DNA from 4 places in the Serratia sp. HNCC26DJ244 genome. Region 2 is predicted to be linked to each of the others. Evidence: predicted binding sites of a transcription regulator. Region 2 holds the regulator's gene; each other region holds the start of a gene.
What was found. The regulator CRP, encoded in region 2, controls carbon source genes, mostly activating them, when cyclic AMP is high. The targets are predictions, from matches to a motif close to ATGTGANNNNNNTCACAT.
Positions count from the first base shown of each region.

Region 1: a site for CRP is predicted at 1,778-1,795, ahead of ompW (outer membrane protein OmpW). Genes of this name have one in related genera too.
Region 3: a site for CRP is predicted at 1,083-1,100, ahead of srlA (PTS glucitol/sorbitol transporter subunit IIC). Genes of this name have one in related genera too.
Region 4: a site for CRP is predicted at 1,401-1,418, ahead of udp (uridine phosphorylase). Genes of this name have one in related genera too.

Region 1 covers NZ_JBXUGO010000007.1:103,571-106,711, reverse strand. Annotated here, with positions in the region: gene trpA (tryptophan synthase subunit alpha) at 1-373, shown strand, start outside; gene AC2A06_RS08180 (BON domain-containing protein) at 635-949, shown strand; gene ompW (outer membrane protein OmpW) at 993-1,634, opposite strand; gene AC2A06_RS08170 (YciC family protein) at 1,980-2,729, shown strand; gene AC2A06_RS08165 (major outer membrane lipoprotein) at 3,017-3,141, shown strand, end outside.
Region 2 covers NZ_JBXUGO010000010.1:20,557-23,697, forward strand. Annotated here, with positions in the region: gene AC2A06_RS10070 (phosphoribulokinase) at 1-257, shown strand, start outside; gene AC2A06_RS10075 (OsmC family protein) at 448-855, opposite strand; gene crp (cAMP-activated global transcriptional regulator CRP) at 1,299-1,931, shown strand; gene AC2A06_RS10085 (YccS/YhfK family putative transporter) at 1,987-3,141, shown strand, end outside.
Region 3 covers NZ_JBXUGO010000011.1:19,362-22,502, forward strand. Annotated here, with positions in the region: gene eptB (kdo(2)-lipid A phosphoethanolamine 7''-transferase) at 1-513, opposite strand, end outside; partial or broken gene AC2A06_RS10605 (IS256 family transposase) at 590-771, opposite strand; gene srlA (PTS glucitol/sorbitol transporter subunit IIC) at 1,191-1,739, shown strand; gene srlE (PTS glucitol/sorbitol transporter subunit IIB) at 1,755-2,732, shown strand; gene srlB (PTS glucitol/sorbitol transporter subunit IIA) at 2,751-3,134, shown strand; gene srlD (sorbitol-6-phosphate dehydrogenase) at 3,127-3,141, shown strand, end outside.
Region 4 covers NZ_JBXUGO010000017.1:70,468-73,608, forward strand. Annotated here, with positions in the region: gene metE (5-methyltetrahydropteroyltriglutamate--homocysteine S-methyltransferase) at 1-177, shown strand, start outside; gene AC2A06_RS13875 (dienelactone hydrolase family protein) at 361-1,197, opposite strand; gene udp (uridine phosphorylase) at 1,539-2,300, shown strand; gene AC2A06_RS13885 (tyrosine-protein phosphatase) at 2,567-3,141, shown strand, end outside.

The DNA of each region.
Region 1 (3,141 bases), on a different contig from region 2:
CCATGGCATCGCTCCCATCTATATTTGCCCACCCAATGCTGATGATGATTTGCTGCGCAACATTGCTTCCCATGGCCGTGGTTATACCTATCTGCTTTCACGCGCCGGGGTGACAGGAGCCGAAAGTCGCGCGCAGTTACCACTGCACCATTTGGTAAATAAGCTACGTGAATATAACGCACCACCACCATTACAAGGGTTTGGCATCTCTGAGCCTTCTCAAGTTAAGGAGACCTTACAAGCGGGGGCCGCGGGGGCAATCTCTGGCTCCGCTATTGTCAAAGTCATCGAACAGAACCTGGCTCAACCTGATGATATGTTAGCTAAATTAGGGGACTTTGTTCGCAGAATGAAAACGGCAACGCGCGTATAATCTCTTCTATTATGACCGGATAACGCACGCTATCCGGTCATCATCAATTCACTCGTCCCGATTCAAGTTGCCGTTCACGAGTAAATTGAATTAACTAATACAACAAATAATTCGAGTTGCTCGTAGACGGCCAGACCGAGAGTCTCCAGGAGCATAGATAACCATGTAACTGGTACGAACGTATGCAGCCAACACCCAAGCAGCTTGAAGGATGAAGTGTATATCAGTCATAGCAATAACACATGGCATGGAGTGTCACTTATGAAACTGTTTAAAACTTTTTATGCATTATGTCTGGCTGCAATGTTAGCCATGTCGCTGGCCGCCTGCGCACCCACAGCAAAATCAGAAGGAACGGGTGGTTATATTGACGATACGGTAATCACCACCAAAGTGAAGGCCGCACTGCTGGCAAATAAAAGTATTCGATCAACGGAAATCAACGTCGAAACCTTTAAAGGGCAGGTACAATTGAGTGGTTTCGTCAGTTCCAAAGCAGATGCTTCTCATGCTGTGCAAGTGACTCGTGGTGTAGCCGGCGTCAAATTAGTAAAAAACAATATGCTCATTAAGTAATGGCTAGAGGGAGGCGCCAAAAGCGCCTCCTGAACGGACTGATTTAAAAGCGATAACCTGCGCCAAACATAAACACAAAGGGATCGAGACGAGTGTCAATACTCTGACTTTGCCCGGCAACATCAAAGCGTACATCGGTTTTGATATCCATCCACCAGACTGACATATTCAGCATCCAGTGCTCATCCAGGTTGTAATCCAGGCCAGCCTGCCCCGCTACACCCCAAGAGTTTTTCAGATCCAGATTACTCACACCGGCACTGTTACCATAGTCGTTAAACTTCTCATCAAAGAACATGGTGTAATTGACACCGATACCCAAGTAAGGACGCAGTTTGTCCTGCTTATCACCAAAATAGTACTGCGCCATCAGGGTCGGCGGTAAATGCTCGACTGTCGCAATGGTTCCATTAACAGCGGAACCATTGAGCGAAACTGAATGGCGGAAAGGGGTGGCAGCCAACAGCTCAACACCAATGTTATCGGTGACCATATAACCAAGGGTCAGCCCTAATTGTGTATTGTTATTAACATCGAAAGAGCCCTGCCCCAGAACATTATCGGAGCCGGCATTCGGACGTACGGTTGCCGTACCTGCACGGACCAAGAAATCACCAGCTTGATGCGCGCTTGCTAACATCGGGGTCAGCATGGTAGCCAATATCACCAGAGTTGTCTTTTTCATTATCCATTCCATTTTTGTGGTTTATATCCAGGTTAAATATACCTATTTACAGCGAGTTATGATCCAATCGAGATCACATCTTGTGCCTAGAGTTGTAAATTTCCACCAAAAACAACAATTAACAGAATCGAAATAAAAACCTATTTTGATGTAAATCAAAAATCATAACTTGCCAGTGAACGGATCGATATGAAATTACAGTTGCTCAAACCGCTGCCATTTTCGTGGCTGATACAATAATCGCAGAAGAAATCAGCGCTGAGTATTTCACGGGGTGCAACAGCAGCACAGAACAGGGTACAATTACACACTGATTTATTTTGCTATCGACACCAAGGAGTCCGCATGCCTATCACGGCCAGCATGTTATACCGTGACAGTTTTAACTTTTTCCGTAACCAGGTGGTCGGTATCTTGCTGATAGCCCTGCTGACGGCATTTATTTCTGTGTTGCTTAATCAGGCTTTAAAGCCCGATGCTGAGCAGTTAGAACTGTTGAATGCCACAAAGAATGATTTAACCGCCACAGCAGGAATGGGGCTCCAGGAAATCGTTCAAACTATGACGCCAGAACAGCAAATATTGTTTTTGAAACAATCTGCTGCCGCACTCGTCTCCGCTTTGGTGGGCAATGCGTTACTGGTGGGGGGAGTTCTCACGTTAATAGGCATGGTATCTGCAGGCCATACCACCAGTGCATTACGAGCGATGGGGAGTTCTTTGCCACAATTACCCGGCTTACTGCTGATGTTGTTTATCTGTGCCCTTCTGATCCAATTAGGTATTACGCTGTTTATTGTGCCGGGTTTGATCCTGGCTATCTCGTTCTCATTAGCTCCGGTGATTTATTTTGCTGACCGCCCTGGCATCTTTGCTTCTCTCAGGCAGAGCTGCAAACTGGCTTTTGCCAATGCCCGAGTGATCGTCCCGGCAATGATGCTGTGGTTAGCCGCTGAATTTCTGGTACTGTTTATGATCAGTCAGTCATCGTTAACACGTGAGGTTGCCAGCATAGTGTTGACTGCATTAAGCAATCTGATTTCCGCACTATATCTGATTTATCTATCCCGTCTGTATATGTTACTGCGTAACTGATCATTACCAAGCAGGCACGATTTTTTCAACCCCGTGCCTGCTTTTGAACCTGAGTTCTTAAGAATACACCCACCTGCTCATTATTTAACCAGGCAAAACCAAAGATTACGCCGTAAAATCCACCTGTTTTTCTTTGCTTTTTTAACTCTTTTGTAAAAAAAGGTGCAAGTTTGAGCGAACGATCAAAAATAAGAGCCCAAATATAAAAAAATTATTCTCTTTCGAAAAAAGTTTATGTAATACTTATGACGCTACATGGAGATTAACTTAATCTAGAGGGTGTTATAATGAATCGTACTAAACTGGTACTGGGCGCGGTAATCTTAGCTTCTACTATGCTGGCTGGTTGCTCAAGCACTGCTAAATTGGATCAACTGTCTTCTGACGTTCAGACTCTGAACTCTAAAGTTGA
Region 2 (3,141 bases):
TCCAGCGGGTTCCCACCGTGGATACGTCCAATCCCTTTGCGGCCAAAGCGATCCCCTCGCTGGATGAAAGCCTGGTGGTGATCCATTTCCGTGGCTTGGAACAGATCGATTACCCCTATCTTCTAGCCATGTTGCAAGGGTCATTTATTTCACATATCAATACGTTGGTGGTACCTGGTGGTAAAATGGGGCTGGCAATGGAGCTGATTATGACGCCACTGGTGCAACGGCTACTGGAAGGCAAGAAAATCGAATAATATCGAATCATGTAGGTGGGCGACGATTAATCTCACGCCCGTAATACTCCGTTTCATCTGCAATCCAAGCGGGTGACACGCCCTATCGACAGTCTGCCGCAGACACAACGTTTACACAAAAATCGCCGCAGCCCAAAACGGCACGGCGATGCTTAGCGTTATTCCGTGTCAACATGACACAGAGTAGTGCTCAATCAACTTCATGGATTTCAAAACTGTGGGTAATAGTGGCCGCTTTGCCCAACATCAGGGAAACGGAGCAATATTTTTCGGCAGAAAGGTCTACTGCACGTTCCACCACCTTTTCGGTTAGCCCTTTTCCGGTGACAATAAAATGCAGATTGATGTGGGTAAACAGTCGAGGTGCCTCTTCACGGCGTTCTGAAGTCAGTTTCACCTCACAATCGCGCACATCATTGCGGCCTTTTTGCAAGATCGACACCACATCGATAGCGCTGCAGCCCCCCACAGACATCAACACAATTTCCATTGGGCTTGGGGCCTTATCACCCGCATTACCATCCATCAAAATCTGATGGCCGGAAGCAGACTCCCCCAAAAATGTCAGCCCTTCTACCCACTTCACTCTTGCCTGCATATTGTTCACTCCGATTATTTTTTAAAATCAACGTACGCTTTCATAGAGAAACTGACAACGAAACCTGACACTAATCATGCTGAAACGAGACAACACAAGACACCCGCCTCACTCTGTGCTACAAACACAGCTGCAATACTTTTTTCATGGCATCAATTTCAGGGATATATCCTAAGATCATTGGTGAGTTAATGGAACCTAGCTTGCAGCACTTAATACGAGTTAATATGCTAGTGTATAAGTGATTTTTTTACCCAGATTCGTTCAAAATGCCGGTAGGCGACAAACGAACGAGTCTACTACGGCTTGAGTGACAACGGGGATATACCTCACCTCAAAACCTGTTGATAGCCACAACTAAAACATCAGGCTATAAGCACGTTTTACAGGGAACTCTGACCCCTGTGATACAAGGCAGCGATAACAACAGAGGATAATAGCGCATGGTTCTCGGCAAACCGCAAACAGACCCGACTCTTGAATGGTTCCTGTCTCATTGCCACATCCACAAATATCCATCAAAGAGTACGCTGATTCATCAAGGTGAAAAAGCGGAAACTCTTTACTACATCGTCAAAGGTTCCGTCGCGGTGTTGATTAAGGATGAAGAAGGCAAAGAGATGATCCTCTCCTACCTAAATCAGGGGGATTTCATCGGCGAGCTTGGATTATTTGAAGAAGGCCAGGAACGAAGTGCCTGGGTAAGGGCGAAAAGTGCCTGTGAAGTAGCTGAAATTTCCTATAAGAAATTTCGCCAGCTCATTCAGGTTAACCCGGATATTCTGATGCGCCTATCTGCACAAATGGCAAGTCGCCTGCAAGTCACCTCAGAGAAGGTAGGTAACCTCGCTTTTCTTGATGTGACTGGCCGTATCGCACAAACCTTGCTGAACCTGGCAAAACAGCCTGATGCGATGACTCACCCGGATGGTATGCAAATCAAAATTACCCGCCAGGAAATTGGTCAGATCGTCGGTTGTTCACGTGAAACTGTTGGCCGCATTTTGAAAATGCTTGAAGATCAAAATTTGATTTCCGCTCATGGCAAAACCATTGTCGTGTACGGTACCCGTTAATCATTAAAGAAACGGCGCTGCAATGCGCCGTTCTTTGTCTGCTGAACAGCAAAACATGTGGCGCCGCCTGATCTACCATCCAGAAGTGAACTATGCCCTGCGACAAACGTTGGTGTTGTGCCTGCCTGTCGTTGTGGGTTTACTGCTGGGCCACCTGCAACAGGGGCTGTTGTTCTCGTTAGTGCCTGTCTGTTGCAATATCGCCGGGCTGGATACCCCCCATAAGCGTTTTTTCAAGCGCCTGATAATCGGCGGGGCACTGTTCGCTCTCAGCTGTGTTTTGTTGCAACAGGCGCTGTTGTGGCATATCCCATTACCCTTACTGATGCTTGCTATGGCGCTATTGCTGGGTGTCAGCGGGGAAATCAGCCCACTACATGCACGCTTGCTGCCCGCCGCACTGGTTGCGGCCATTTTCTCTCTGAGCATGGATGGCCTACCTATTTGGTATGCCCCGCTACTGTATGCCGTAGGCACTCTCTGGTACGGCCTGTTCACTTGGTTTTGGTTTAAATTATGGAAAGAACAGCCAATCCGTGAATCTTTAAACCAACTCTATATACAGTTAGCTGATTATTTTGAAGCCAAATATTCGCTGCTGACCCAACATACTGATCCTGAAACCGCGCTACCGCCACTGTTGCAACGCCAACAGCAAGTGATGGACCTGATCAGTTTGCTGTATCAGCAGATTAACTTTCTGCCACACGCCAATAATATGGAGCAAAAACGCCTGCAACGAACGTTCCAAGTGGCACTCGACCTGCAAGAACACATTAGTGTCAGCCTACACCAGCCAGAAGAAGTGCAAAAATTGGTGGAGCAGAGTCAAGCTGAGGCGATCATTCGTCGTAATGCTCAAGTAATCGCTGCACGTTTGCGCGTTGTCGCAGAAGATATCCTCTATCATCGGCACTCCCGCCTTTTTAGCATGAAACACGAATTGGCCGCGCTGGAGAAAGTGGCTACACGGCATGCTGATAATCCCGTTGGCCAGTTTTGTTACTACCATTTCAGCCGTATTGCTCGCCTGTTACGTACACAGCGTCCTCTTTATCGTCGAGACCTGATGGCCAACCAGTCACGGTTACCCTTCTGGCCTGCAGTGGTAAGCTATTTATCGTTCAAATCCAACGCACTACGCAATGCAGCCCGACTGGGGGTCATATTGGCTGTAGGCAGTAGCCTAGGCCTGCTGTTGCATCTGCCA
Region 3 (3,141 bases), on a different contig from region 2:
AACCAGCCCGACCGCAACTATCATCAACACTATCGGTTTGATACGCTGCCCCGGCGTCTTGAATTGCTCCAGCAGGGTAAACCGCAGGTTATTTTTCCAGATAAGTAACAAAGGCAAGGTACTGACCAGCACTATCCAGATAACAAAATGCAACCCAATGACTTCTTTGGAAAGGTCTGTATCTGTAGTTAAGACAGAAATCACAATGCCATAGCCGATCACAACATTGAAAAAAGTCATGTAATAGCTGGCAGCGACTGAGATTAATACCAGCAGAGTGGCGATCACCCGATAAAACAACCGCCCACCGAGGGAGATCACTCGCATCACAAAAAAGGTAAACAGAATAATGGCCATCACTTCTGTGATAGCTGACACCAATGCTATACCTTGGACACCTTGGCTAAATGAGTCAAAACGGCGATAAAAGACAGAAATATTCAGGAAAATGCCAATGTAAAAAGCCAGCAACAAAGAGAGACTTTGCTGCGATAAAGATTTTACTCTGTCCATAAAACGCCAGATCTCCAAAAATACTACTCAGGGGTTGAATCGAGACTATAAAAATTTTTGTGTAAACTGCTGTTTATTATAAATAAAAATAGTCACCGAACATGCTCATAAACGGCGTCACGGCTGGATTCCAATCTCGTGGTGGCATTGTCCACTTTTTAGCAATCTGGTGTAAAGCTAGATACAGCAACTTCAGCACCGCAACTCACTTGGGAATGACCGTCTGCTCTTGGTAATCTCACGCAGGCTAGCATTGATTTGAACGCTGCTTACAGCGGCCCCGTTAGGAGCGAGGCGCAGGAAGAGTCGAGTATCTGGACGCAGCAACACCCAAGCCGCTTGAAGTATGAAGAGTATATCCCATGATTTCCCCCGCCACTTGAATACTCGTGAGTAACGCTCCCCACCTTCACGCTCTCTGAACGTTTAAAAAACAGTCAACCCCACCGTTCATTGTCACGCCAGCCTTGAGGGTGATCTAACCCTCTATCCCTTTCTCGGTCTCATTCATCGTTTAAAACTTACTTTCCTTTTATCTATAACTTTCGAAATAAAATATTTTTCTTTTAATGTGATCCATTTAAAACAAACAAAACATAAAAGTGACTATCGTGACACCTATGGCCACGGAGAGCAGATCAACTCCCAGCCATAACGTCCATCACAGGAGAAAAGTAATGATTGAGCTAATAACCCACGGAGCAGAATGGTTTATCGGGCTGTTTCAAAAAGGGGGGGAAGTGTTCGTTGGTATGGTAACGGGCATTTTACCCTTGTTGATCAGCTTATTAGTGATCATGAATGCGTTGATTAACTTTGTTGGTCAGCACCGAATTGAACGCTTGGCACAGCGTTGTGCCGGTAACCCGTTCTCCCGTTATCTGCTGTTACCACTGGTAGGTACTTTTGTATTTTGTAATCCGATGACGTTAAGTCTCGGGCGTTTTATGCCAGAGAAATTCAAGCCGAGCTACTACGCCGCAGCATCCTATAGCTGTCACTCGATGAATGGCCTATTCCCCCATATCAACCCTGGTGAACTGTTTGTCTTCCTGGGGATCGCCAGCGGACTGACCACGTTGGGGCTGCCACTGGGGCCGCTGGCAGTGAGCTATTTCCTGGTCGGGTTAGTCACCAACTTCTTCCGTGGCTGGGTCACGGACCTCACTACTAGCCTATTTGAACGCAAGATGGGGATCCAACTGGATCGTCAGGTTCAACTTTAATCCGTGGAGTGCAGCATGAGTACTTATATTCGTATTGAAAAAGGGGCTGGCGGCTGGGGTGGTCCATTAGAACTCCCGGTGGTACCCGATAAAAAAATTGTCTATATCACCGCCGGTACTCGCCCGGCCATCGTCGACAAACTCAATGAACTCACTGGCTGGCCTGCGGTGGATGGTTTCAAGGAGGGCGAACCTCCCGCCGCAGAAATTGGTATTGCGGTTATTGATTGCGGCGGTACATTACGCTGCGGTATCTACCCAAAACGCCGCATCCCTACCATCAATATTCACTCCACTGGCCGTTCCGGTCCACTGGCCCAATTTATTCTGGAAGATATTTACGTTTCTGGGGTTCGCCAAGAGAACATCAGCCTGGTTGAGCAGGAAGCGCCGGTGACTTCACAGCCACCAGCACCAGCCAAAGTGCGTGATTACGATAGCAGCAAAAAAATCACTGAACAGAGTGATGGCCTACTGGCCAAGGTCGGCATGGGTATGGGATCGATAGTGGCGGTGTTCTTCCAAGCCGGTCGCGACACCATTGACACGATACTAAAAACCATCCTGCCTTTTATGGCTTTTGTCTCGGCATTGATTGGTATCATTATGGCCTCCGGGTTAGGTGATTTTATCGCCCATGGCCTGACTCCCCTTGCCAGCAGCCCAATTGGTTTGGTCACACTGGCGCTGATCTGTTCCTTCCCGCTGCTTTCCCCCTTCCTCGGCCCTGGTGCGGTCATCGCTCAAGTTATCGGCGTACTGGTGGGGGTGCAAATTGGTCTGGGTCATATTCCTCCTCAATTGGCGCTACCAGCACTGTTTGCCATTAACGCCCAAGCCGCCTGTGACTTTATTCCGGTGGGCCTGTCACTGGCAGAAGCCAAACAAGACACGGTGCGCGTTGGCGTACCTTCGGTTCTGGTGGGGCGCTTCCTTACTGGTGCACCAACCGTCTTGGTCGCCTGGGCCGCATCAGCCTTTATTTATCAATAAATGAAACAGAGGAAAATTATGAACACCATTTTCCAGACCACCATTACTCAAATCGGCGATTGTGCCCGTGATGCCCTGCTGGACAACATGATAATCACCTTTCGTGAAGGTGCCCCGGCGGATATTGAAGAGTATTGCTTTATTCATCAACACAGCGATACCACCGGGGAATTGCGCGTGGGTAGCGTGATGCAGTTGGGGGAAAAACAGTACCCCATTACCGCCGTTGGCAGCGTTGCCAACCAAAATCTACGTGAACTGGGGCATGTCACCGTCCGTTTCGATGGCGAAGCACACGCCGAATTCCCCGGCACCATTCACGTCACCGGGGTAACCCCCACGGATATTCCCTTGGGTAGCACATTTAAATTTATCGCATCATCAGGAGTCGCTCATGTCTGAAGTAGCT
Region 4 (3,141 bases), on a different contig from region 2:
GTACCGAGCGTAGAGTGGATTGAAACCCTGTTGCGTAAAGCGGCGCAGAATATTCCGGCAGAACGTTTGTGGGTTAATCCTGATTGCGGCTTAAAAACCCGTGCTTGGCCAGAAACGCGTCAGTCGTTAGCTAATATGGTCCAGGCCGCTCGACGTTTGCGTGAGCAGCAGATTTAAAATTTATCACTGCACCGGCACGATAGGCCGCAGTAGAAAAATTTGAGTGCGACTGGCAAGGGGCGTTCGGTTCATTGACCTTGGTCTAGACACTAAATAATTCGAGTCGCAGCCAACCCCCAAGCAGCTTGAAGGATGACGAGTATAACCGTAAAAATACAGGGGCAAGTTTGCCCCTGTGGGTTATTTGACGCCGACGACCCCATGCTGGGTAAACCATTTCAGCATACGTTGCCAGCCGTCGGTTGCCGCGGCGGCGTCATAGCTCAGGCGGTAATCTGCCAGGAAGGCATGACCGGCCTCCGGGTACACCACGATTTCAGCATCGGCATTGGCGGCGCGGATCGCCTGCCGCATAGTTTCCACGGTATCTTGTGGAATACTGCTGTCTTGACCACCGTACAGACCAAGCACCGGTGCAGAAAGGTGGGTAGCGATATCAACCGGGTGTTTCGGCGAAAGTGCGGTTTTTCCCCCCACCAACTTGCCATACCAGGCCACGGCAGCTTTTAACTGAGGATTGTGAGCCGCATACAACCAGGTAATCCTCCCTCCCCAGCAGAAACCGGTGATTGCCTGTTTACTGGCATCGCCACCATGACGGATTGCCCAGTTGAAGGTGTTATCCAGGTCCGCCAGAACTTGGCTGTCCGGAACTTGACTCACCAGTTGCTCTATTAGCTCACTGATTTCACTGTACTGTCGGGTATCCCCTTGGCGGAAATAGAGTTCTGGTGCAATCGCCAGATAACCCTGTTTTGCCAGGCGGCGACACAGGTCCTGAATATGTTCATGTACTCCAAAGATCTCCTGTACCACTAAAATGACTGGTAATGGACCCGAGTGATTGGCCGGTTTAGCGATATAGGCAGGGAGGAGGTCCTCTTGTGAGGGAATGGTGGTCTCTCCAACATGAATCTGGTGATCATCGCTCAGGATGGTTGAGGTTGCTAAAGGCGCTACCGCAGGGGGGAATCCCCCTTTGGCTGGTTGTAGTGTTATTTCAGGTTCAGCTTTCATTGCAGGCTCCATGCGGTATCGAGAGGAAAACGCAACGGGGATTAATCAACTTGGCTATAACTTTGGTGTTAACTTTGGCTATAACTATAGGCCAAGTTACCACTTATATGGGTATGGGGGGTATTTTGTGTTGTTGATGGGTTAACAAGATGAGCCAAAAAATAAACCAACTGAATCATCACAATGGGTAGACTTGGCATTTGGTGTGATTAATTTCACAGTAATAATGTAGATTGGTTTTTGTTTCTTGTTTAATGGTGATTATGATCACTCAATTTTCAAAGGATTTTCAGTAAAGTGAGCTTTTCCTCCTCCTATGCCCACTTTATAAGGAGCTACCCATGTCACAATCTGATGTTTTCCATCTTGGCCTGACAAAAAATGATTTACAAGGAGCGACGCTGGCCATTGTTCCTGGTGACCCGCAGCGCGTGGAGAAAATTGCCAAGCTGATGGACAAGGCAGTACATCTGGCTTCCCATCGTGAATTTACTTCCTGGCGTGCCGAGCTGGAGGGTAAGGCGGTGATTGTGTGTTCCACCGGTATTGGTGGCCCCTCTACCTCTATTGCGGTTGAAGAGTTGGCGCAATTGGGTATTCGCACTTTCTTGCGTATCGGGACTACGGGAGCGATTCAAACCAATATCAATGTTGGCGATGTGCTGGTCACCACGGCAGCGGTTCGCCTTGATGGTGCCAGCCTGCACTTTGCCCCGATGGAGTTCCCGGCAGTGGCGGATTTTGACTGTACCACTGCGTTGGTTGACGCCGCCAAGGCCTGCGGTGCAACCACCCATATCGGCATTACGGCTTCTTCGGATACCTTCTACCCAGGGCAGGAGCGTTACGATACCTACTCGGGGCGTGTGGTGAGTCATTTCAAAGGTTCTATGGCAGAGTGGCAATCGATGGGGGTGATGAACTACGAAATGGAATCCGCCACCCTACTGACCATGTGTGCCAGCCAGGGATTGCGCGCAGGGATGGTGGCCGGTGTGATTGTCAACCGTACCCAGCAGGAGATCCCGGATGCACAAACCATGCAAAAAACTGAAAGTCAGGCGGTGAAAATCGTGGTGGAAGCCGCTCGCCGTTTGCTGTAATACGACACCCAAGTTGATTCAAGTTGCAGGATAAAAAGGCGAGGCGTTTTTGTTCTGTAGCTTGAATGGCGATGGGGTATCATTGAGGTTCACCTTGGTGGGGCCGGTTTTCTTTGGGCCACTAACACGCCAGTCCGTTCACCATTCAACGCTAATCTGTTACGGTAACCCTCATTGCGATCATACTGTCGGTCCGTTTTTCGGATGATTGACGCCTTGTTGGCTGTGATAGTCGCTATCCCCAAACCATAAGTGAGAGGCCGTTTATGCCCCCTAAGACTTTATTGCATCCTTCGCTGGTACCGCTTGATGGTGGTATCAATTTTCGCGATTTAGGTGGTAACAGTATGGCCGATGGCCGCCGTATCAAAAGTGGGCTGCTGTTCCGTTCGGGTTCCTTGGATCGCTTGAGTGAAAGTGACCGTGCTTTCCTGACCCAGGTGCCGGTATGTGCGGTACTGGATTACCGTGACGCGGATGAAGTGCAGGCTAAACCCGATAGACTATGGCAATGTGTTGATTACCAAAATATTCCAGCCAATCCCCTCAGCCATGAAGTGAATGCCAATCTGGATAAACTGACCAGCGAGCTGCTTGCCGAGTTTGATGCCCGGGCGTTTATGCTAGAACTTTATCGCCGTTTACCGTTCAACAATGCGGCCTATCATCAACTGGCACAATGGCTGGTACAACCTGAAAGGGGGGCTATTGTGCAGCACTGTGCAGTGGGTAAGGACCGTACCGGGGTGGGGGCCGCGCTGGTATTACTGGCGTTAGGGGCGGATGAAGCCACCGTGATGGAAGATTATCTGTTGACGGAAACCACCTTGGCGGTGGTGCG